DNA from 2 places in the Geomonas terrae genome. Region 2 is predicted to be linked to the other one. Evidence: riboswitches for the same ligand, from Rfam matches in the RefSeq annotation. Region 2 holds a riboswitch; the other holds the start of a gene.

Region 1 (11,138 bases), on a different contig from region 2:
CCCATCGAGAGCGCCGCCGCCTTGAACCCGTAGCGCGCCTTCATGCGGAGGCTTTCCTCCAGGGCGTGGGTATCGTAAGGATTTACGATGAAAGGGATACCATCGCGCACCAGCGTATTAGTAACCGGATCGATCTGCACCTGAGTCGTATCCGGCACTTGTTTAATGCAAGCCACCACGTACATTGAAGATCCTTTCTTTTACCAACTCTGTTCAAACCCGTTGTCACAGGCCACCGGGTCCACAAGGTCCAAGGTCCAGAGCGTCCACCGAGTCCATCAAGGTTTTAGTGGCACCACCTAGTGGGTCGCCTCACCCCTCGAAACCTCCCACTGCTCCCTGAAAAGTGCGAACGCCTCGCGCATGATGAAGGAAGCCTTTTTCCCCCTTTTGTCCATGAGCCTCTGGATGGCGTCCCGCTCGTCGTCGCTCATGCGTATCGAGATGATGTTCACCTTCTTCTGACTTCTTTCCTTCATGACTTCTCCCCTTCTTTGCCTGCTGATTTGAATATGCCGCCTGTTACAGCAGCTCGATCTTGTCCTCGGGGCGCACCACACCGCCGCTCACCACGGTGGCGAAGATCCCCTCTTTCGGCATGACGCAATCGCCCGCCTGGTAGTAGATGGCGCACCGGGTGTGGCAGACCTTCCCTATCTGGGAGACCTCCAGCACCACCGGCCCGATGCCGATCCGTGTCCCCACCGGCAGAGTCACCAGTTCGATGCCGCGCGTGGTGATGTTCTCCGCGAAGTCGCCCGGTCCGACGGCAAGCCCCATCGCGATCATCTTGTCGATGCTCTCCTCGGCTAAAAGGCTCACCTGGCGGTGCCAGTCCCCCGCGTGCGCGTCGCCGATGATGCCGTAGTTTTCCCTCAGGTGGACCGCCGGCCCCGGCTTCTTCCTCTCGCCCTTATTCTCGCTTACGCTGACCGCCACTACAGACGCGCTCATAGTCTCCTCCGTTTTCGCCGGTCCCGGACCCATCTTCCACGAGCCCCGGTCTCCGTCTGCTAACCGCCTATCCTCGACATGTTGACCACGGCCTGCTCGGCCCCTTCCTCGGCGATATGATGCCGTCCCGGCTTCTGCGTCACGATGCGGCTCAACGCCTCGTGCAGCGGACCTGGATCGTCGGAAGCCAGAAGCGGCTTCAGGTCCATTCCCTGATCCGAAAAGAGACAGCCACGTACCCGGCCGGTCGCCGTGATCCTGATCCGGTTGCAGCTCTCGCAGAAGTGCCCCGACACCGGGGTGATGATCCCGATGGCGCCCGCGGCACCCTGTATCTTGTAATTCCTCGCCGGCCCCGCCATCTCGGAGTTCACCAGCGGCAGCAACGGGTAGCGCTCGGCGATGCGTGCGAGGATCTCGCTCCCGGGCATGCTCTGGGCGCCCCAGCTCTCGTCCTGCAGGGTCGGCATGTACTCTATGAAACGCACCGTGAACGGGTGGTCCAGGGTAAGGGCGGCGAAGTCCAGGATCTCCTGGTCGTTCACCCCGCGCATCACCACCATGTTGATCTTCAAGGGCCCGAAGCCCGCCTCCTGCGCCGCAGCAATCCCCGAGAGAACCCGGTACAGATCGGCACCACGGGTGATCCTGGCAAAGGTCTCCGCCCTCAGCGAATCTAGGCTTATGTTGAGCCTGGCGACACCTGCCTGCCTGAGCGGCTGGGCGAGTTCGTCGAGGAGGAGCCCGTTCGTGGTGACCACCAGTTCCTTGAGTCCCGGGATTGACGAGAGGCGACCGAGAAAATCGACGATGCCTCTTCTGACCAGCGGCTCCCCGCCGGTCACCCTTATCTTCTCTATCCCCTGCGCGACGCAGGCAGCGGCCGCCCGGTAAAGCTCCTCGTAGCTCAGCATCTCTTTATGCCCGAGCTTCGCCACCCCCTGCGCCGGCATGCAATAGCTGCAGCGCATGTTGCAACGGTCGGTGACCGAGAGTCTCAAGTAGTTGATCCGCCTGCCGTAGGTATCGATCAGTGCCATGCCGCATCCCCCTGTGAAACACGCCTCGCCGTATACAAGGCAATATCGGTACCAACTGTTCCACTTCGGCGCAAAAAGGCGCGCCCGGCACTAATGAGGCGGTAAGTAAGATGGTGAATACACAACAAACGAACCAATTTTTGGGATTTTGAATTCAACAGGCGGGCACGGCGGGGATCATCGGTTTAGCGATCAAAACGGACGTTCCACAAAAGCGCAAACGCTCCATTATGGAACGTCGCAACTGTTCGATTTCAGAACGCAACCTTTGGGCTAGTGCAGGTTAATGTAAACAAAGGATTCGTTAAGTATACGGTATCCTATGAAAATTGTTCGGTCTGGCAAAAAATTGCGTTTACAGTGAATTCTGGTACGCCCCTTGCGAAAGCGTAGAAAACCGTTTTAGGAAAGTGTATGCAACACCGCACGAATCTTAAAATAATCAAACCCGGTGCAAATAGCCCGGAAAAACAACAGGGGGAAAGAAAAATGGCATTAGGAGAACAGACTTACGGCTTCTTCATTCCGACGGTTTCGCTGATGGGTATCGGTTCCGCTAAGGAAACCGGTGAGCAGGTGAAGGCACTGGGCGCATCCAAGGCCCTCATCGTAACCGACAAAGGTCTTTCGGCTATGGGCGTTGCCGACAAGATCAAGGAGCAGGTGGAAGCCACCGGCGTAAAGGCCATCATCTTCGACGGCGCCGAGCCGAATCCGACCGACATCAACGTTCACGACGGCGTGAAGGTGTACCAGGAAAACGGTTGCGACGCGATCATCTCCCTGGGCGGCGGTTCCTCCCATGACTGTGCCAAGGGCGTTGGCCTCGTCATCGGCAACGGCGGCAACATCCGCGACTTCGAAGGCATCAACAAGTCCACCAAGCCGATGCCGGCATTCGTCGCCATCAACACCACCGCCGGCACCGCTTCCGAAATGACCCGCTTCTGCATCATCACCAACACCGACACCCACGTAAAGATGGCCATCGTCGACTGGCGCTGCACTCCGAACATCGCCATCAACGACCCGCTGCTCATGGTCGGCAAGCCGGCCGCTCTGACCGCTGCTACCGGCATGGACGCCCTCACCCACGCGGTTGAGGCATACGTCTCCACCATCGCCACCCCGATCACCGACGCATGCGCCATCAAGGCCATCGAACTGATCGCCAAGTACCTCTCCAAGGCTGTCGCCAACGGCGAAGACCTCGAGGCACGCGACAAGATGGCTTACGCCGAGTACCTGGCCGGCATGGCGTTCAACAACGCTTCGCTTGGCTACGTTCACTCCATGGCGCACCAGCTGGGCGGCTTCTACAACCTGCCGCACGGCGTCTGCAACGCCATCCTGCTGCCGGCCGTCAGCCAGTACAACCTGATCGCCTGCCCCGAGCGTTTCGCCGACGTCGCAAAAGCACTGGGCGAGAACGTCGACGGCCTCTCCGTGACCGAAGCCGGCCAGAAGGCGATCGACAGGATCCGCAGCCTCTCCGCTTCCATCGGCATCCCGACCGGCCTCAAGGCCCTCAACGTGAAGGAAGAGGACCTCTCGATCATGGCGGAAAACGCAAAAAAGGACGCTTGCCAGTTCACCAACCCGCGCAAAGCGACCCTTGAGCAGGTCATCCAGATCTTCAAGGATGCAATGTAATAACGCTGCAGCATGATCCCCGCCCCCGGAGGGGGAGGGTTAGGGAGGGGGGATTTCCTGGCTCCCCCCCTCCCGACCTCCCCCCTCCGGGGGAAGGGGCTATACCACACCACCCAACAGATGCGTAAGCGGTGTCGGGTCAGTCTGGCATCAAAAATCTCCGAGCCGTGTCGAGCCTAAAAGGGACCTCCCCTCATGGCTCCAGGCCAACGGGTTGCCCTGGAAACGGTGCAGCCTCCCTCTTGGAAAGGAGTCCCGGCTGACGTCAAGCAGCCGGTAGAACAATTTAAATTAGGGAGCTTGAAAAGCATGGATAAGATTTTTCGCGTCAACATGACCGACCTCACCACCAAGATCGAAGAAGTTCCGGCAGCCTGGGCAGGCCTCGGCGGCCGCAGCCTCACCTCCACCATCGTCTCCGCCGAAGTACCGCCGACCTGCCACGCGCTTTCCGCCGAGAACAAGCTGGTGTTCGCACCCGGCCTTCTGACCGGCACCCCGGCAGCCAACTCCGGCCGCCTCTCCGCAGGCGCCAAGAGCCCGCTCACCGGCGGCATCAAGGAGTCCAACGCCGGCGGCACCGCGGCACAGATGCTGGCGAAACTCGGCATCAAGGCCCTCATCATCGAAGGCGCCCCGAAGGGTGACGCCTGGTATAACCTGGCCGTCGGCGTGAACGGCGTCACCATCAGCGAAGAGAAGGAACTGCTGGGCCTTGGCAACTTCGCCGTCATCGACGCAGTCGAGGCGCGTCTGGGCAAGAAGACCGGCGTCCTCACCATCGGCCCGGCCGGTGAGCTGAAGATGACCGCCGCCAACATCTCCGTCAAGGACCCGGACAGCAAGATCCGCAGCCACGGCCGTGGCGGCCTGGGCGCAGTCATGGGCTCCAAGCAGATCAAGTTCATCTCCATCGACGGCGAAGGCGCCCCGGGCGTGAAGATCGCCGACCCCGAGAAATTCAAGATCGCCGCCAGGACGTTCTCCAAGGCCATTCTCGAGCACCCGGTCTCCGGCGAGGGTCTGCCGACCTACGGCACCAACGTCCTCGTGAACATCCTGAACGAGGCCGGCGGTCTCCCGACGAGAAACTTCACCACCGGCCAGTTCAAGGATCACGACAAGATCTCCGGTGAGACCATGTACGACACCATCGTAGCGCGCGGCGGCAAGCCCAAGCACGGCTGCCACGCCGGCTGCATCATCCAGTGCTCGCAGGTCTACCACGACAAGGATGGGAAGTACGTCACCTCCGGCTTCGAGTACGAGACCATCTGGGGCCTGGGTGCCGACTGCTGCATCGACAACCTGGACGACATCGCCCGCGCCGACAACCTGATGGACGACATCGGGATCGACTCCATTGAGACCGCCGTCATGTTCGGCGTAGCCATGGAAGCCGGCATCCTCAACTGGGGCGACTCCAAAGAGATGCTGCGTCTTTTGACCGACGAGATCGGCAAGGGGACCGCCCTCGGCCGCATCCTTGGCGGCGGCGCAGGCTCCGTGGGCCGCACCTACGGCGTGACCCGCGTACCGGTCGTCAAGAACCAGGCGATCCCGGCCTACGATCCGCGCTCCGTCAAGGGGATCGGCGTCACCTACGCCACCTCCACCATGGGCGCCGACCACACCTCCGGTTACACCATCGCCACCAACATCCTGAACGTAGGCGGCTACGTCGACCCGCTCAAGAAGGACGGCCAGGTCGAGCTCTCCCGCAACCTGCAGATCGCGACCGCCGCGGTCGACTCGACCGGTATGTGCATCTTCGTCGCCTTCCCGGCGCTGGACATCCCGGAGTGCCTCCCGGCCCTGATCGACATGATCAACGCCCGTTTCGGCATCGCCCTCACCGGCGACGACGTCACCAACCTGGGCAAGTACGTCCTGAAGACCGAGCGCGAGTTCAACCAGAAAGCCGGTCTCTCCAACGTCCATGACCGCCTCCCGGACTTCTTCAAGAACGAGCCGGTAGCGCCGCACAACGCGGTGTGGGACTTCACCGACGAGGAACTCGACGAGTTCTGGAACTTCTAGAAGCAGCCAACGCCCGGCGTGACGAAGGTCACGCCGGGTTTTTCCGTTTGAACCACGATCAGGTGCCTCATGCAGATAACTCTCAAACTTTTCGCCACTTTCAGAAACGGCAGGTTCAAGGTGGCCGAACAGGAACTCGCCGAAGGAACCGAGGTGCGGGCCGTGGTGCTCTCTTTGGGTCTCACCGAAGAGGAGATCGGCATCGTGATGCTGAACGGCCGACACGGCGAACTGGACAGCAAGCTCGCCCACGGCGACACCCTTTCGCTCTTTCCCCTGGTCGGAGGAGGCTGACATGCATAACGCCCTCGTCTTTTTGAAGGAACAGACCAAGGACGGCCTGCTTTCCTGGCGCGCCCAGGACACCACCGCGAAACTCTTCGACATAAGCCACGCCGCGGTGGAGTGGCTCGCCCTGCAAAACGGCATCCTTCCGGCCCGCTACCAGCGCAACAGGAGCATGATCGGTGTCGAAGACCAGTTGCGCCTGTTCCAAAGCCGCGTCGCCGTGATCGGCTGCGGCGGCCTGGGCGGCTACGTCCTCGAAGAGTTGGCGCGTCTCGGCGTCGGTCAGATCGTCGCCATCGACCCGGACATCTTCGAGGAGCACAACCTGAACCGGCAGATCCTCTCAACGCCGGCGTCCCTTGGCCAGCCGAAGGTGGCGGTCGCGGCGGAACGGCTTGCCCAGGTGAATCCGGCCGTCACGGTGACCCCCATCGAGGACGCCTTCTGCCTGACCAACGGCTTCGAACTCCTTGCAGGGGTAAGCATCGCGGTCGACGCCCTGGACAGCATCCCCTACCGCCTGCAGCTGGCCGAGGTATGCACACTGGCCGGAATTCCCATGGTGCACGGCGCCATCGGCGGGTGGTACGGGCACGTGGCCACACAGTTCCCCGGAGAGACCACGGTGCAGAACATCTACCGGCATTGGGTGGCCGGCAAGGGGATCGAGCAGCAGCTCGGCAACCCCTCCTTCACGCCGGCCGTGGTGGCGAGCCTCGAGGTCGCCGAGGTCTGCAAGGTCCTGCTCGGCAAGGGAGAGCCATTGAGAAACCGCAAGCTATCCATCGACCTCCTGGAAATGGAAATGCACGAGATATCGTACGCCGAGGTCCCGGTGAAGCTGGTGAACGCGGCGTAAAGAAACAAAGAACCTCCCCCTCCCGCAAGGGTAGGGGCTTGGCCACAAAGATCGTGGCTGCAATTAACTACCGGCGCCACGACGGCGCCAGACAGCACCGAGGAGGTGCACCATGCCAAGCTTTGAAGAAGCGCGCGGCATCATACTGGCCCACGTGAAGCCCCTTGGAGAGGAAACAGTTCCGCTGATGGACGCCTTCGGGCGTCTGGTGAGCCGAGACATCATCGCCCCCTGGGACCTGCCGCTTTACGACAACTCCGCCATGGACGGCTTCGCCGTGCACGCCGCGGATTGCACCTCAGCCCCCACCCGCCTGAACATCACCGGCTTTCTACCCGCCGGGGGCGACGTCGCCGCCATGGTCGAGCCCGGATGCGCGGTGCGCATCATGACCGGAGCTCCCATCCCCCCCGGCTGCAACGCCGTAGTACCCATCGAGGAAGCGGAAGTGGACGGAGACCATGTGGTGATCAGCCACAAGGTGCTCCCCCGGCAGCATGTGCGCGTGAGAGGCGGCGACGTGGGCGCAGGCGCGCCGGTCCTCGCCGAAGGAACCGGGATTCGTCCGGCCGAGGTCGGCATGCTAGCCGCGATGGGACAGGCGCTGGTGCCGGTGTACCGCAAGGCACGGATCGCCATACTTTCCACCGGAGATGAACTGATCGAACTGGGCGAGCGCCCGGTTTCCGGCAAGGTGATCAACTCCAATGCACTGTCGCTGGCCGCGGCGGTGCGCGAGGCGGGGGCCGAACCGGTGCTGGTCGGTATCGCACGCGACAACGTGGAAAGCCACCGGGAGAAGATGCTGCAGGCGCTATGCTGCGACGCCCTGATCACCTCGGCCGGCGTTTCCGCCGGGGACCGGGATCTGGTGCGCGAGGTCGCCGCCGGACTTGGGGCCGAGGAGCTTTTCTGGAAGATCGGCATGAAGCCCGGCGGTCCCACCGCCTTCTCGACCTGGCAGGGAAAGCCGATCTTCTCGCTTCCAGGCAACCCGGTCTCCACCATGGTAACCTTCGAGCTTTTGGTGAAGCCCGCCCTCTTGAAGATGATGGGGCACCGCAAGGTGGTCCCCCCGTTCGTGAAGGGAATTCTCGCCGAGGACGCCCACAAGAAACCCGGTAAGCTGCACTTCATCCGGGTGACGGTGAAGAAGCGTCACGGCAGGCACGTCGCCTACTGTGCCGGAGAGCAGCACACGGCGATCCTCAGCACCATGACCAGGTGCGACGCGCTCGCCGCCCTCCCCTGCGACGCAACCTTCATCCCGGCCGGCAGCGAAGTGGATCTTGCCCTGCTGCGGGAGGTGGACTTGGTCAGCGAGTGCGAGGCGGCCGTCGGCTACCTGCACTGAAGCTGAAAGGGTAATAATAATAATTAATTTGGTATATTTTTCTTCCCGAATATGCGATATAGTGCATCGTATCGTTTTGGGAGGTGAAATATGAACGAGTTGCTGATTCTGGTAGGTATTGTGGTCGTCTGGGTGGCGCTGCAGCGTTTCATCCTGCCCCGGATGGGGATTGCGACCTGAATGTCGCCGGCATGCACCCCTGGTCAGGGGAAGAAGAAAAAAGAAGAAAGCGAGCAGGAAGGATAAGAAAGGGCGCCGGTAAAACCGAGCGCCCTCTTTTTTTGTCTTGTGTGTTTCTGTGCCGCCTCTGTAGGGGCGAATGATCATTCGCCCCCCTCCCCCGGAGCAAAGATGCCCCGGGAGAGGTTAGCAGTCAGTCAGTTAACATAGAACGTAGAACGTTGAACGTAGAACGTCCTCTCGGTTTAATACCTGTAGTGCTCCGACTTGTACGGACCTTCCTTCTTCACGCCGATGTACGCCGCCTGTGCGTCGGACAGCTCGGTCAGCATCGCACCCAGGGTCTTCAGCTGCAGACGCGCCACCTTCTCGTCCAGCTCCTTCGGCAGGATATATACGCCCACCGGGTACTTGCCCGGGTTGCAGAAGAGCTCCATCTGCGCGAGCGTCTGGTTCGCGAAGGAAGATGACATCACGTACGAGGGGTGACCGGTGGCGCAGCCGAGGTTCACCAGGCGACCTTCCGCGAGCAGGATGATGCGCTTGCCGTCCGGGAAGATAACGTGGTCGACCTGCGGCTTGATGTTCTCCCACTTGTACTGCTTGAGCTTCGCCACCTCGATCTCGTTGTCGAAGTGACCGATGTTGCAGACGATGGCGTTGTGCTTCATCGCCTTTATGTGGTCGTGGGTGATGACGTCGATGTTGCCGGTGGTGGTGACAAAGATGTCCGCCTTGTCGGCCGCCCACTCCATGGTGACCACCTTGTACCCTTCCATGGCCGCCTGCAGGGCGCAGATCGGGTCGACCTCGGTCACCCATACCTGGGCCTGCAGCCCGCGCATCGCCTGGGCGCATCCCTTGCCCACGTCGCCGTAGCCGCAGATGACCGCAACCTTGCCCGCCACCATGACGTCGGTGGCGCGCTTGATGCCGTCCATGAGGGACTCGCGGCAGCCGTAGATGTTGTCGAACTTCGACTTGGTCACCGAGTCGTTCACGTTGATGGCCGGGAACTTCAGCTTCCCTTTCTCGAACATCTGGTAGAGACGGTGCACGCCGGTGGTGGTCTCCTCGGTAACACCCTTGATGCAGGCCGCGGTCTTCGCGTACCACCCCGGCTTCTCGGAGAGACGCTTCTTGATGGCCGCGAAGAGCACCTCTTCCTCCTCGCAGGTCGGCTTGTCGAGGACCGTCGGGTCCTTTTCCGCGTCGCTGCCAAGGTGCAGCAAGAGGGTCGCGTCGCCGCCGTCGTCGAGGATCATGTTGGGCGCACCGCCGTCGTGCCACTCGAAGATCTTGTGGGTGTAGTCCCAGTACTCGGTGAGGCTCTCACCCTTGGTCGCGAAGACCGGGATGCCGGCAGCGGCGATGGCTGCCGCGGCGTGATCCTGGGTCGAGAAGATGTTGCAGGAAGCCCAACGGACCTCGGCGCCGAGCGCGGTGAGGGTCTCGATGAGCATGGCGGTCTGGATGGTCATGTGCAGCGAGCCCGCGATGCGCGCCCCCTTGAGCGGCTGGGCCGCCGCGTACTCCTCGCGAATCGCCATGAGACCCGGCATTTCGGTTTCCGCGATGATCATCTCCTTGCGGCCCCAATCGGCCAGCGACATATCCTTTACGATGTAATCCTGTTTCACGTTGTTCTCCTTTCGATGGTCTTTCTGTGACCCGCTAAAACTTCGTGTCTTTCACGCCTTTACCGCCTGCACCAGCAACACGTCTTCAGCACCGTTTCCTGACGACACGCGATCAATGGTGATACCTGAAAATCCCGCTCCCTTAAGCCACCCCTTCAACTCACCATCCTCGAAGCCGAGCCACTGGTCTGCCAATTGCTCCCTGGCCCATTCCTGTTCGTGACGCGCGAGGTCGGCGACAAGCAGCGTTCCCTGCGGCGCCAGCACGCGCGCGATCTCGGCGAGCACCGTTTCCGGCCGGGGGGCATGATGCAGCACCATGTTGGCTACCACGCAACCCGCCCCTCCGTCGGCAAGCGGCAGGTGGTTCATGTCACCAAGCCTCAGTTCGGCCCCCTGCACCCCAACCTTTGCGAGCCTGCGACGCGCCTCTTCAAGCATCGCGGGCGAGTGGTCGACACCGATCACCCGCCCCGCCCGACGCGCAAGCTCCGCGAGGAGCACTCCGGTACCGACGCCTATCTCCAAAAGCACCGCCGCCTCAGGCACCTTGTCCAGGAGGCTTTCCTGGTATTCGGGCACCGGCAGGAGCGTGCGCGAGAGCTGGTCCCACTGGGCCGCGTGCCGGTCGAAAAACTCCTGGCTCCGCTTGCGGCGTGCCTCCAGGGCCTGCGCCACGGCAGCCAGATCCTCACGGCGCTCGGGAAGCTGCTCGAGTTCGCGTTCGAACTCCGGCCGGATGGCGCAGAAAAACGGGTTGGCGTCACCGGCGCGGTAGTAGCTCCAGGTTCCCTGGCGCTTCACCGCAAGGACACCGGCCTCGGCCAGGATCTTCAGGTGCCGCGAGATGCGCGACTGCCCCATCCCCATGATCTGGGTGAGCTCCTGAACGGTGAGCTCCGCATTAAGGAGCACGCCGACCAGCCGGAGGCGGCAAGGGTCCGCCAGTGCCTTGAAAAGTTCCAGCATGTCTATATCAACTCTCGCTATTCTTATAAATCAAGTTTTCTTGATATAGCACAGTACGCCGCTGCCGACAAGACGGAAGACATATTATTTCCTCCTTATGCATGACCATCCTCCCTCTCCCTCCGGGAGAGGGCCGGGGTGAGGGCATCGGCAGATGCAAT
Region 2 (11,138 bases):
ATGTTATGTGCCAAAGTGTTCACCTCCTCTACCTAGGGTAAAAAGTCAGGAGGAAACTAGCACAGCGATCGCAAAAAGTCCACCATAAAGCTGTAGACAATAAACTGCTAATCAGGAGAAAAATCTTGAACTGAGGACGACTCTACTGTATATATAAAAAAAGGTTTTATTTGTGACTTTTTTGCCCTAGAGGTTTGTACCTGGTTTCCATGGGCGAATTACACGTATGGGGGACGCTAACTGATGGATATATTGGCACTTAACTGCGGTAGTTCTTCGGTAAAATACCAGTTGTTTGACTGGGATAAAAAAGTGGTGGTAGCCAAGGGGATGGTGGAGCGCGTGGTGATCGGCGATTCCTTCATCCTGCACGAGGTCCCGGGGCGTGAAACCTACCGGGAAGACTCAGATTGTCCGGACCACAAGACCGCAGTTGACCTGATCCTCAGGACGCTTACCTCCCCCGAAAACGGGGTACTTAAAGACATCAAGCAGATCGCCGCAGTAGGCCACCGCGTGGTGCACGGCGGCGAGAAGTTCACCAAGTCCGTCCTCATCGACGATGAGGTGCTTGCCGCGGTGACCGAGGTGCAGCATCTGGCACCGCTGCACAACCCGCCCAACATCGCCGGCATCGAGGGCGCCATGGCCGTCCTCCCTGGCGTCCCCCAGATTGCCATTTTCGATACGGCGTTTCATCAAACCATGCCCGAGCAGGCTTACCTCTATCCGCTTCCCTACGAGTGGTACGAGAAGTACGGCGTGAGGCGCTACGGCTTCCACGGGACCTCGCACCTCTACGTTTCCAAGCGCATCGCCGCGATCCTCGGCAAGCCCGCCAGCGAGTGCAACGTGATCACCATGCACATCGGCAACGGCGTGTCCCACTGTGCCATCAAAAATGGCGTCTCCGTGGACACGAGCATGGGGCTCACGCCGCTTGAAGGCGCCATGATGGGTACCCGCTGTGGTGACATCGACCCGGCCATCCCGGCGTTCATGATGCAGAAGGAGAACCTCTCCGCCAAGGAGATCGATTCCATCCTGAACAAGAAGAGTGGCGTCATCGGCATCACCGGGCGTTTCACCGACCGTCGCGACGTCATCGAAAACGCGAATGCCGGGGACCGTCTCTGTTCGCTCGCTCTGGACATCGAAGCGTACCGCCTGAAGAAGTACATCGGCTCCTACATGGCCGTAGTCGGGAGGCTCGACGCCGTGGTGTTCACCGCCGGGGTAGGGGAGATGGGTGCGCCGATCAGGGCGCGGGCCCTGTCCGGGCTTGATCATCTGGGAATCGTCCTGGATCCCGAGAGAAACGCCTCCGCCATGACCAGGAAGCGCGAGACACTCATTACCACCGACGACTCGAGGGTGAAGGTGTACGTCATCCCGACCGACGAGGAGCTCGTCTTCACCGAGGATGTCGCGGCGATTCTGGACGGCACCTACACCGACCATATGAGCTTCGAGTACAGCTTCTCGAAGTCTGATTTCGTGAGGAAGTAGCGGCGCGGTCAGGCAAAGACAGTAAAAAGGCCGGCGGGATGATCTCCCGCCGGCCTTTTTGTTTTTTAAACGCGACTGGTCCTACTGGTCCGACTGCGGGCTGCTGCTAGCCCTGCGCCTGCACCGCGGTGATCGCGGTGACGTCGACGATGTCCTGCACGGAGCAGCCGCGGGAGAGGTCGTTGACCGGCTTCGCGAGCCCCTGGATCACAGGCCCGATGGCCTTCGCGCCTGCCAAACGCTCAACGAGCTTGTACGCGATGTTACCGGCATCGAGGTCGGGGAATACCAATACGTTGGCCTTACCGGCGACACCGCTCCCCGGTGCTTTCTTAGCGCCCACGGCAGGGATCAGGGCGGCGTCCGCCTGCAGTTCGCCGTCGACGGAGAGTTCCGGATCCATCCCCTTGGCGATTTCCAGCGCCTTCAGCACCTTGTCGGCATCCGGGTGGCTTGCGCTCCCCTTGGTGGAGAAGGAGAGCATGGCGACGCGGGCCGGCACGTCGAGGAACGACTTGCAGTTCCTCGCGGTGGCAATGGCGATCTCGGCGAGGGCCTGGGCGTCGGGGTTAGGGTTCACCGCGCAGTCGGCGAAGAGGATCACGCCGTTTTCCCCGAAGTTGGGGGTCTGGGTGGCCATGAGGAAGAACGAGGAGACGGTCTTGATGCCGGGGGCGGGACCTACGGTCTGGAAGGCGGCACGGAGCACGTCGCCGGTGGTTCCGGTTGCACCGGCCACCTCGCCGTCGGCGTCTCCTTCACGCACCATCATGCCGGCAAAGTACAGGTTGTCGTCGGCGGTCAGCAACTGCTGGGCCTGCTGGGGGGTAAGGCCTTTTGCTTTCCTCAGTTCCACGAGTTTCCCGACGTAGGTGTCGAGCTTGGGAGATGTGGCGGGATCCACGATCTCGACGCCGGAGAGGTTCACACCCTTGGCGGCCGCCGCCGCAAGCACTGCCTCGGGCTTTCCAAGTAACACGATTTTCGCCAAACCCTGTTCCACGATCTGCTGGGCGGCGAAAAGCATCCTCTCGTCATAGCTCTCCGGCAAGACCACCGTCCTAAGGTTAGATTTTGCCTTCTCGTGAATCTGCTTTACCAACGGCATGTTTTCCCCTCCGTAAGTGTATTATAAAACCGTGTTAGGATATATAACCCAGCGTGAGGGATCGGTCAACAGAAAAGCCCGATTGCGGGGCTAGCCAGGCATGGGAGTGCCGCATTCCTCCGGGTCACCCTGCAGCTTGGCAACCGCGTGCGGCACCGCGGCCCAGACGAAGCCGATGTTCTCGGTTGCGCCCTTGGGGCTTCCGGGAAGGTTGATGATCAGGGTGTTTTTCCTGATGCCGGCGACGGCACGGGAGATGATGGCGTGCGGGGTCTTCTTGAGGCTTTCCATGCGCATGACCTCGCCAAAGCCCGGGAGGAGGCGGTCCACCACGCGTTCGGTCGCCTCCGGGGTGACGTCGCGCGGGGAAACGCCGGTCCCGCCGGTAGTGAGGATCAAGTCGTAAGCGCCGCTGTCGGACCACTCAACGAGCTTCTCCGAGATGAGGGCGGCCTCGTCGGGGATCACTTCGGTGCAGGTGACGCTGACGCCGCGCTCTTCGAGCCAGCTCTTCAGTGCCGGGCCGCTGCCGTCGGCGCGCTCCCCGGTAGAACAGCGGTCGCTGAGGGTGAGGATGGCTGCTTTCATGGTGCTGATTCTCCTTTTTCTGGCCCGGCCGGCTACGCCTCGCGCTTGTAGACGCCGCTCTTGCCGCCTTCCTTGTAGTGCAGCTTCACGTCGGAGATGACGATCCCCTTGTCGCTCCCCTTGCACATGTCGTACACGGTGAGGGCTGCGATCGTGGCCGCGGTCATCGCCTCCATTTCTACGCCGGTCCGCTCGAAGGCGCGCACCGTCGCCATGACGCCGATGGTCCCCTCGGTCTCGTTCACCTCGAACTCTATGGCCACATGGTGGATGGCAAGCGGGTGGGAAAGGGGGATCAGGTCCGGGGTCTTCTTGGCTCCGGCGATGCCCGAGAGCCGCGCGACCCCCAGAACGTCACCCTTGGCCATCCTGCCGGAGACGATGGACTGCACCGTCTCGGGCTTGAGTGTCAATACGGCTCCCGCTACCGCGGTGCGCATGGTCGGGGTCTTCTGGCTCACGTCCACCATGATGGCGTTGCCTCTGGCGTCGAAATGGTTGAATGACATGCTATACCTCCAGTTCCAGGGTCGGGTCGAGCAGATGCAGGTCCACTTCCTCGCCGGCGGCAAATTCGGTCCGATCGGCGGGAAGCAGGGCGAGGGCGTTGCAGCGCAGCATGGTCTTCAATATGCCGGTGTTCTGGTCGCCTGAGGTGCTGGCGACGTAGCGGCCGTTTTCCAGGGTCACGTGCACGCGCAGGAAGTTAAGCTTCCCTGCCTTCTTGCGGGCACCCTCCTTGAGCACGCCGCTTACGGTGCGCCGGAATACCTTCTCGTGTCCCATCATCCGCAAAAGGGCAGGGCGGGCGAACTCCTCGAAGGTGATCATGGTGGAAACGGGGTTGCCGGGAAGCGAGAATACCGGGACGCTGCCCTTCATGCCGAAGGCGGTCGGGCCGCCCGGCTTGATGCCCGGCTTCCAGAATTTCTCCTCCACGCCGAGCTCGGCTGAGACCTCGCGCACGAGATCCCTATCGCCCGCGGAGACACCGGCGGAGGTGATCAGGACGTCCGCCTTCAGCCCCTCGTCAAGAAGCGCCCGGTGGCTCTCCCGGTCGTCACGCGCGATCCCCAAGATCACGGGCTCGGCGCCGCAGAGCTTGATCGCGGTGGCGAGCGCGAGGGTGTTGCTGTTCACGATCTGGCTCGCGGTCGGTTCGGTACCGACGTCGACGAGTTCGTCGCCGGTGGAGAGGATGGCGACACGCACCCTGCGGTACACCGGGACGAGCACCGCGGAGAACGACGCGAGAAGGCTCACCTGGGGCGGACCTATCAGCGTCCCTTTCGTGATGACGGTGTCACCGCTTGCGACATCCTCACCCTTGAAGCGGATATGGTCGTGTTTTTTAACCTGCTGCAGCAGCTTGACCGACTCGGCGGTCGCCTCGGTCTCCTCTATGGGGACCACGGCGTCGGCACCGGGGGGGATCGGGGCTCCGGTCATGATCCTCGCGGCACAGCCGGGTGCAATCGCCTCGTCGGAGCTTACGCCGGCGGGGATGTAGTCGGTCACCTTGAGTACGGTGCCGATGGCGCAGTCCGCGCTTCTTACCGCGAAGCCGTCCATGGCGGAATTGTCCCAGCGCGGCATGTCCTTCGGGGCGACGTAATCCTCGGCGAGAACGCGCCCGGCGGCCTCGAGAAGAAGGACCTTTTCCACCCCGGCCGGGGTGACATGGTCAACGACCATCCGTCTGGCCTGCTCGTAGTTTGTCATCGTTACCTCGTCATGATTGATAAAGAAAAAGGCCCGATTCCCATGAAAGGAAAGGGCCCCCTGCGCGCAAGCGGTGGCTTTCTCCTTTCCATAAGGGAGGCGGTGCCGTTTCCGGCAACACCCGTCGGCCGCGGCACCGTGGGGAAGCTCCCTTTAGACGGCCGTGGCTCGGAGACAGATCTGCTTATTCTGGTTTCCATAGCATATTCCCGGGAAAATAAACAATTATTTTGCCTTAAGCGTCCGTCTCCCTGGTGTGGCTGGCTGCGCGGCGGCGGGTGGTAAGTGTATGACATCGCATGCTTTTCTGCACGATGCTCACGGCGTCGGTATGCCAGTATACTTTTTCACGCCCTTTTTACTGGTGGGGCTTATCCCTCATTAAATGGGTTGATTTCCGTTCGACAAACAGAGTATGGTTTTGATCGTGTCCCTGCATTTGCACGGGGCGGACCCGATGTTGCACCGGGGCCCCCGTGTCCGGGACGTCGCGCAAACAGCCAAAGCATCAAGGGAAAATATGTCGCTCATCGATACCTACGGCAGGCGCATCAACTACCTGCGTCTTTCTGTGACGGACCGCTGCAACCTGCGCTGCAGCTACTGCATGCCCGAAGAGGGGGTGGAGAAGCTCGGCCACTGCGATGTGCTCTCCTACGAGGATCTGCTCCGCATCTCGGCCGAGGCGGTCGCCGCCGGGATCGAGAAGATCCGGGTTACCGGCGGCGAGCCGCTGGTCCGAAAAGGGATCCTCGACTTCCTCGCGCGGATAGCCGCCCTCCCGGGGCTCAAGGAACTCGTGCTCACCACGAACGGCCTTCTTTTGAAGGAGATGGCACAGGGGCTAAAGGACGCCGGGGTGCAGCGCCTGAACATCAGCCTTGACTCGCTAAAACCCGAGACCTTCGCGGCGATCACCCGCGGCGGCGAGCTGCAGCGCGTGCTGGATGGGATCGATGAGGCGGAGCGGGTCGGCTTCCCGCCGCACAAGATCAACGTGGTGGTGATGCGCGGGGTGAACGACGACGAGATCCTCGACTTCGCCGAGCTGACCCTGAAGCGCCCCTACGCGGTCCGTTTCATCGAGTACATGCCCACCTGCGGCGACGCGGATTGGCGAGATCTTACCGTACCCGGCGCCGAGATAAGGGAGCGCATCGCGCAGAGGTACACCATCGAGGAGGGGGGGAGCACCGAACGCTCCGGCCCCGCCAGGAACTTCCGGATCAAGGGGGCGCCCGGTTCCCTGGGGATCATCACCGCCATGACCGGGCACTTCTGCGAGGGGTGCAACCGGCTGCGGGTGACCGCCGCCGGGGTTGCCAAGGGATGCCTTTTCTCCGGCTCCGGCGTGGATCTGAAGCCGGTACTTGCCACGGGTGACCCCGAGCTTTTGCGCCAGGAGATCCAGCGCATCGTCGCTGCGAAGCCGGGGCGCCACGAGGTGACCGACGAGGGTGTCGAAACGAAACCATTTGCCATGTCCCGTGTCGGGGGCTAGCCACAAGGAGATAACATGATCGGAAAGGTTGTCGCGGTTAACATCAGCACCAACAAAGGGGAGAGGAAGACCCCGGTACCCGAGGTAACCCTGCGCGAGGAGCACGGCATCGTGGGGGACGGTCACGCCGGCGACTGGCACCGCCAGATCAGCCTGCTGGCCCAGGAGAGCATCGCCAAGATGCAGGCGCTCGGGCTGGACGTGAAGGAGGGGGATTTCGCCGAGAACATCACCACCGAGGGGGTGGACCTCGTGAGCCTCCCGATCGGTGCGAAGATCGAACTCGGGGAGACGCTCCTCGAGGTGACCCAGATCGGCAAGGAATGTCACACCCGCTGCGCCATCTACTACCAGGCCGGAGACTGCGTCATGCCCAAGGAGGGGATCTTCGCCAGGGTGCTGAAGGGCGGGGTGGTGAGACCGGGGGACCCGGTGGTGGTGTAAGGGGCTCGGTTAACGTTCGCAGGGGAGCAGCACGGTGAAACTGCTCCCCTGACCGGGGATGCTCTCCACGTCGATGCAGCCGCCATGCTCCCTGATGATGCCGTAACTCACCGACAGCCCCAGCCCGGTCCCGTTCGACTTGGTGGTGTAAAAGGGGTTGAATACCTGCCTCAGATTCTCCAGTGCGATGCCGACTCCGGTATCGGATATCTTCACCTCGTAGTGATCCCCACTCCCGACCGGCGCGCTCCTGATGCCGAGCACTCCCCCCTGCGGCATCGCCTGGACCGCGTTCAGAATCAGGTTGGTGAAGACCTGGCGCAACTGGTCGCCATCGCCTTCCACGACCGCCATATCCTCCGCGTAAAGCTCGATCACCTCTATCTTCTCCAGGGAAACCTGGTGCCCGATCTGCCCCACGATCTCGTGCAGAAGCTCGTTCAACCGCACGCTGCCGTGCTCCATCTGCTCGCGCCTCGCGAACTTCAACAGGTTCGAAACGATGCGCTCGACCCTCTTCACCTGCTGGAAGATGGTGTCCACCTCCTCGCGGTTCGGGGCTCCCTCGTCGATGGTGAGCTGCAACAGTTCCGTGTTGCCGCGGATGATCGCCATCGGGTTGTTGATCTCGTGGGCGACCCCTGCGGCCAGCTCGCCGATCGCGGCCAGCTTCTCGACGCGCAGAAGCTCCTCACGCGTCTGCACGAGGAGCCGGTTCTTCTCCTCCAACTCCGCGGTTCTTTGCTGCACCTTTTCCTCGAGGTTGCGGTTCAACTCGATGATGCTGTTCTCGCGCTCGCCAAGGGAGCGGCTCATGTCGTTGAAGCGCCCTGCCAGGTCGCCGATCTCATCCCGGGAATCGATGCTGCTTTTCACGTCCCGCTCGCCGGCGGCCACGCGCCGGGTGAGCAGCTCAAGCTCCTTGATCGGCTGGGCGAGCTTCTTGCCGAGAAAAGCCGACATGGAGACGCCGGTCAGTCCGCTCAGCAGGAGGACGAAGCTCAGGAGCACCGCCATGTCGGTCTTCACCGCCGAATAGTGGCTCTCGAGCATGCCGACGTAGAGGGCGCCGATCGGGACCCCCTGCAGCGACAGGATCGGCTCGTAGGCGGTCAGGTACCAGTCGTTGACGACGAACGCCCTTCCCACCCACTTGGTCCCTTTCAAAAGGACGCGCTCGTAAACCGGGGCTGAGAGCTTGGTCCCGGTGGCGCGGCGGCCGTCCGAGTTGGGGACGTTGGTGGCGATCCTCACCCCCCCCTGGAAGATGGTGGCGTTCCCCACGTCCCTGCCTTTTGATTTCGCCCCTTCGTAGACGACCGCCTTGATCTTGTCGACTAGCTTTCGGTTGTTGTTCAGCATCACGCCGCCGTAAAGGGCGCCGAGCACGTTGCCGGCCTGGTCCCGCACCGGGGCGGCGGTGAAGAGGAACATGGCGCCGTTTAAGGGCGCCGGGGGGGAGGGGTCAGCCTTGGTTCCGGCCACCTGGACGTGCGCCTGCCGCACCAGCGCCTCCCCCTCGAGCGTGAGCTCGGAGGTCGGGATGATGGTGGTGCCGCTTACGAGCTCTCCCTTGAGGGCGCGCGCCACGAACTGGTTGCGCAGCTTGTCGTCGCCGAACTGGCGCGGGTTGTTGGCGCGGAAGATCACCTTGCCCGAGGCGTCGACCGCGGCGAGGATGTCGAGGTGCTCGCTTTTTCGTACCGGCGCCAGGGTCGCCTCGAGGGCGCGCAGGTCGCCCGCGGCGATCGTCTCACCGGTGCGGCCGAAGGAGGCGGAGAGCTTCACCGCGTCGTAGAGGCGCGTCAGCTCGTTCAGGTACGCCTCGCGCGCGACGGAGAGGTCGTAGCGGACCTTCTCCTGCGCCTGGGCTGCCACCTTGGCGCTCAGGATGAAGACGCCTGCCATCCAGCAGATGAGGATGGCGATCGCCAGCGGGATCAGCGTGGCGACGGTGAGCTTGGTCTTGATGGGAAAGCGGAGCCTTGGGAAGTTCATGAGGGGATGGCGATGCCGTATTCCGCGATCTTGCGGTCCAGGGTCTTTCTGGAAATGCCGAGGATCTCGGCGGATCTGCTCTTGTGGTAGCCGGTGCCGAGCAGGGTCCGCTCGATGTGCGCCTTCTCCATGTTCTCAAGGGAGACGAGCTGCGGCTGGACCTGCGCCTCCGCCTTTTGCGGGGTCTTGCGCCAGATGGGGAGCTCCTTCGGGGTCACAAGCGGTGTTCTCGCGAGGATCACGGCGCGCTCCATGACGTTCTCGAGCTCGCGGATGTTCCCGGGCCAGTTGTAGCCGCATAGCAGCATGAGCGCCTCGGGGGTGACACCGGTGACCTCTTTCTTCATCTTCACGCTGTACTTCTTCAAGAAGTGCTGGGCGAGCGGTTCGATGTCGTCCTTTCTCTCGCGCAGCGGTGGTAGAGGGATGTTGATCACGTTCAGGCGGTAGTAAAGGTCCTCACGGAACCTGCCGACGCGCACCTCCTCCTCGAGGTCCTTGTTGGTCGCGGCCACGAACCGGATGTCGGCGCTTTTCGCCCGGGTCGCCCCCACCGGGATGAAGTCGCGCTCCTGGATCACGCGCAAAAGCTTCGCCTGGATCGGGAGGCTCATGTCGCCGATCTCGTCCATGAACAGGGTGCCGCCGTCCGCCTCCTCAAGGAGCCCCTTCTGGTGCGTGATGGCACCGGTGAAGGCGCCGCGCACGTGACCGAAGAGCTGGCTCTCCAGCAGGGTCTCGGTAAGCGCCGCGCAGTTGATGGACAGGAAGCGGCGCTCGCGCCGGGCGCTGTTGTAGTGGATGGCCCCGGCGATCAGCTCCTTGCCGGTCCCGGACTCGCCAAGCACGAGGATGTTCGCCTCGCTTGCGGCCACCTGGAGGGTGAGGTCGTAGGTCTCCTGGAACACGGCGCTTCTGAAGATGATCGCGTCCTGAAGGATCGGCTTGCCGAGCTCGGACTTGAGGGCCCGGTTTTCCTGCAGCAGCTGCTCTTTCTCGAGGGCGTTTTTCAAAACGCTCAGGATCTTTTCCTTCGGGAAGGGCTTGGTGACGTAGTCGTAGGCACCGAGCTTGATCGCCTCGACCGCGGCGTCGATGGTGCCGAAGGCGGTCATGATGATGACCGGCAGCGACGGCCTCAGTTTCTTCACCTCCTGCAGCACGGTGATGCCGTCCATGTCGGGCATCCTCACGTCCTGCAGGATGAGGTCGGCGTCGGTTGGGTCCCCCTCGCGCAGCCGGCGCAGGAGCTGCGCACCACCGCCAAAGGTCTCCACGAGGTACCCCTGGGTCAGCAATAGTTTCTTCAGGTAGATGAGGATACCTTCCTCGTCGTCGCAGATGAGAATTCTTTCCTGTGTCATTTTGGGGCGTGCCTCGATCGTTTTCCGCGCCGTTGCTCGACTCTTGCCTTGGACAAAATGTCACACATTTTGACAAAACGACGCAATTGTTAATTAAAGTTAACCTATTGGGGATTCCCGAGCAGCGCGGACAACATTATCATTTCGGAGGTTTACGGTACACAACTATTTTTCTGGTGAACGTAAACACGCTGGCATGGCAATTGCCGTATACGCGGAGTTATAAAACGGTGGCACGACGTTTATCATGGAAAAAGGAGAGATTCAACATGGCAGTTTCACGACGGGAGTTTCTGCAGGGGGGGGCGGCCGCGGCAGCGCTGATCCTCTCCGGCAAGAAAGCAGAAGCGGGCGGCGCAGACGGCACGCAACTGCGCACCAAGGGGCTGAAAAGCTCGACCACCATCTGTCCTTTCTGCGCGGTAGGTTGCGGGCTTGTGGTTCATACCAAGAACGGCAAGATCGTCAACATCGAGGGGGACACACAGCATCCGATCAACCAGGGTGCCCTCTGCTCGAAGGGTAGCGCGCTGTTCCAGGTGGCCAACAACGAGCGTCGTCTGCAAAAGGTGATGTACCGTGCACCCGGCAGCGACAAGTTCGAAGAGAAGTCGTGGGACTGGGCCCTGGAGCGCATCGCGCAGAAGATGAAGGACGCGCGCGACAAGACCTTCAAGGCAAAAGAGATCAACAAGAAGGACAACAAGGAATACGTGGTCAACCGCACCGAAGGGATGGCATTCCTCGGCGGCGCAGGTCTCGACAACGAGGAGTGCTACCTCTGGAGCAAGTTCGCCCGCTCCATGGGGGTCGCAAACCTCGAACACCAAGCCCGAATATGACACTCCGCTACAGTCGCCGGTCTGGCGGCTTCGTTTGGACGTGGGGCAATGACCAACCACTG

What was found. A riboswitch is a leader RNA that binds a small molecule or an ion and turns the genes downstream of it on or off. The one in region 2 is predicted to bind molybdenum cofactor.
Region 1: it holds a riboswitch for molybdenum cofactor, as region 2 does, so the genes downstream of both, E4633_RS17535 (aldehyde ferredoxin oxidoreductase family protein) here and E4633_RS07740 (molybdopterin molybdotransferase MoeA) in region 2, are expected to answer to the same signal.

What each region holds. Positions count from the first base shown of each region.
Region 1 is NZ_SRSC01000004.1:451,336-462,473, forward strand. It holds gene E4633_RS17510 (electron transfer flavoprotein subunit beta/FixA family protein) at 1-185, opposite strand, end outside; gene E4633_RS17515 (hypothetical protein) at 300-479, opposite strand; gene E4633_RS17520 (MOSC domain-containing protein) at 523-954, opposite strand; gene moaA (GTP 3',8-cyclase MoaA) at 1,014-1,994, opposite strand; gene E4633_RS17530 (iron-containing alcohol dehydrogenase) at 2,484-3,647, shown strand; molybdenum cofactor riboswitch at 3,794-3,915, shown strand; gene E4633_RS17535 (aldehyde ferredoxin oxidoreductase family protein) at 3,957-5,687, shown strand; gene E4633_RS17540 (MoaD/ThiS family protein) at 5,757-5,981, shown strand; gene E4633_RS17545 (HesA/MoeB/ThiF family protein) at 5,983-6,834, shown strand; gene E4633_RS17550 (molybdopterin molybdotransferase MoeA) at 6,947-8,188, shown strand; gene ahcY (adenosylhomocysteinase) at 8,614-10,008, opposite strand; gene E4633_RS17560 (ArsR/SmtB family transcription factor) at 10,060-10,977, opposite strand.
Region 2 is NZ_SRSC01000002.1:92,808-103,945, forward strand. It holds gene E4633_RS07715 (DUF362 domain-containing protein) at 1-14, opposite strand, end outside; gene E4633_RS07720 (acetate kinase) at 244-1,509, shown strand; gene pta (phosphate acetyltransferase) at 1,616-2,617, opposite strand; gene mog (molybdopterin adenylyltransferase) at 2,708-3,205, opposite strand; gene moaC (cyclic pyranopterin monophosphate synthase MoaC) at 3,238-3,714, opposite strand; gene E4633_RS07740 (molybdopterin molybdotransferase MoeA) at 3,716-4,927, opposite strand; molybdenum cofactor riboswitch at 4,992-5,113, opposite strand; gene moaA (GTP 3',8-cyclase MoaA) at 5,448-6,428, shown strand; gene E4633_RS07750 (MOSC domain-containing protein) at 6,444-6,872, shown strand; gene E4633_RS07755 (cache domain-containing protein) at 6,882-8,870, opposite strand; gene E4633_RS07760 (sigma-54-dependent transcriptional regulator) at 8,867-10,234, opposite strand; gene fdnG (formate dehydrogenase-N subunit alpha) at 10,504-11,138, shown strand, end outside.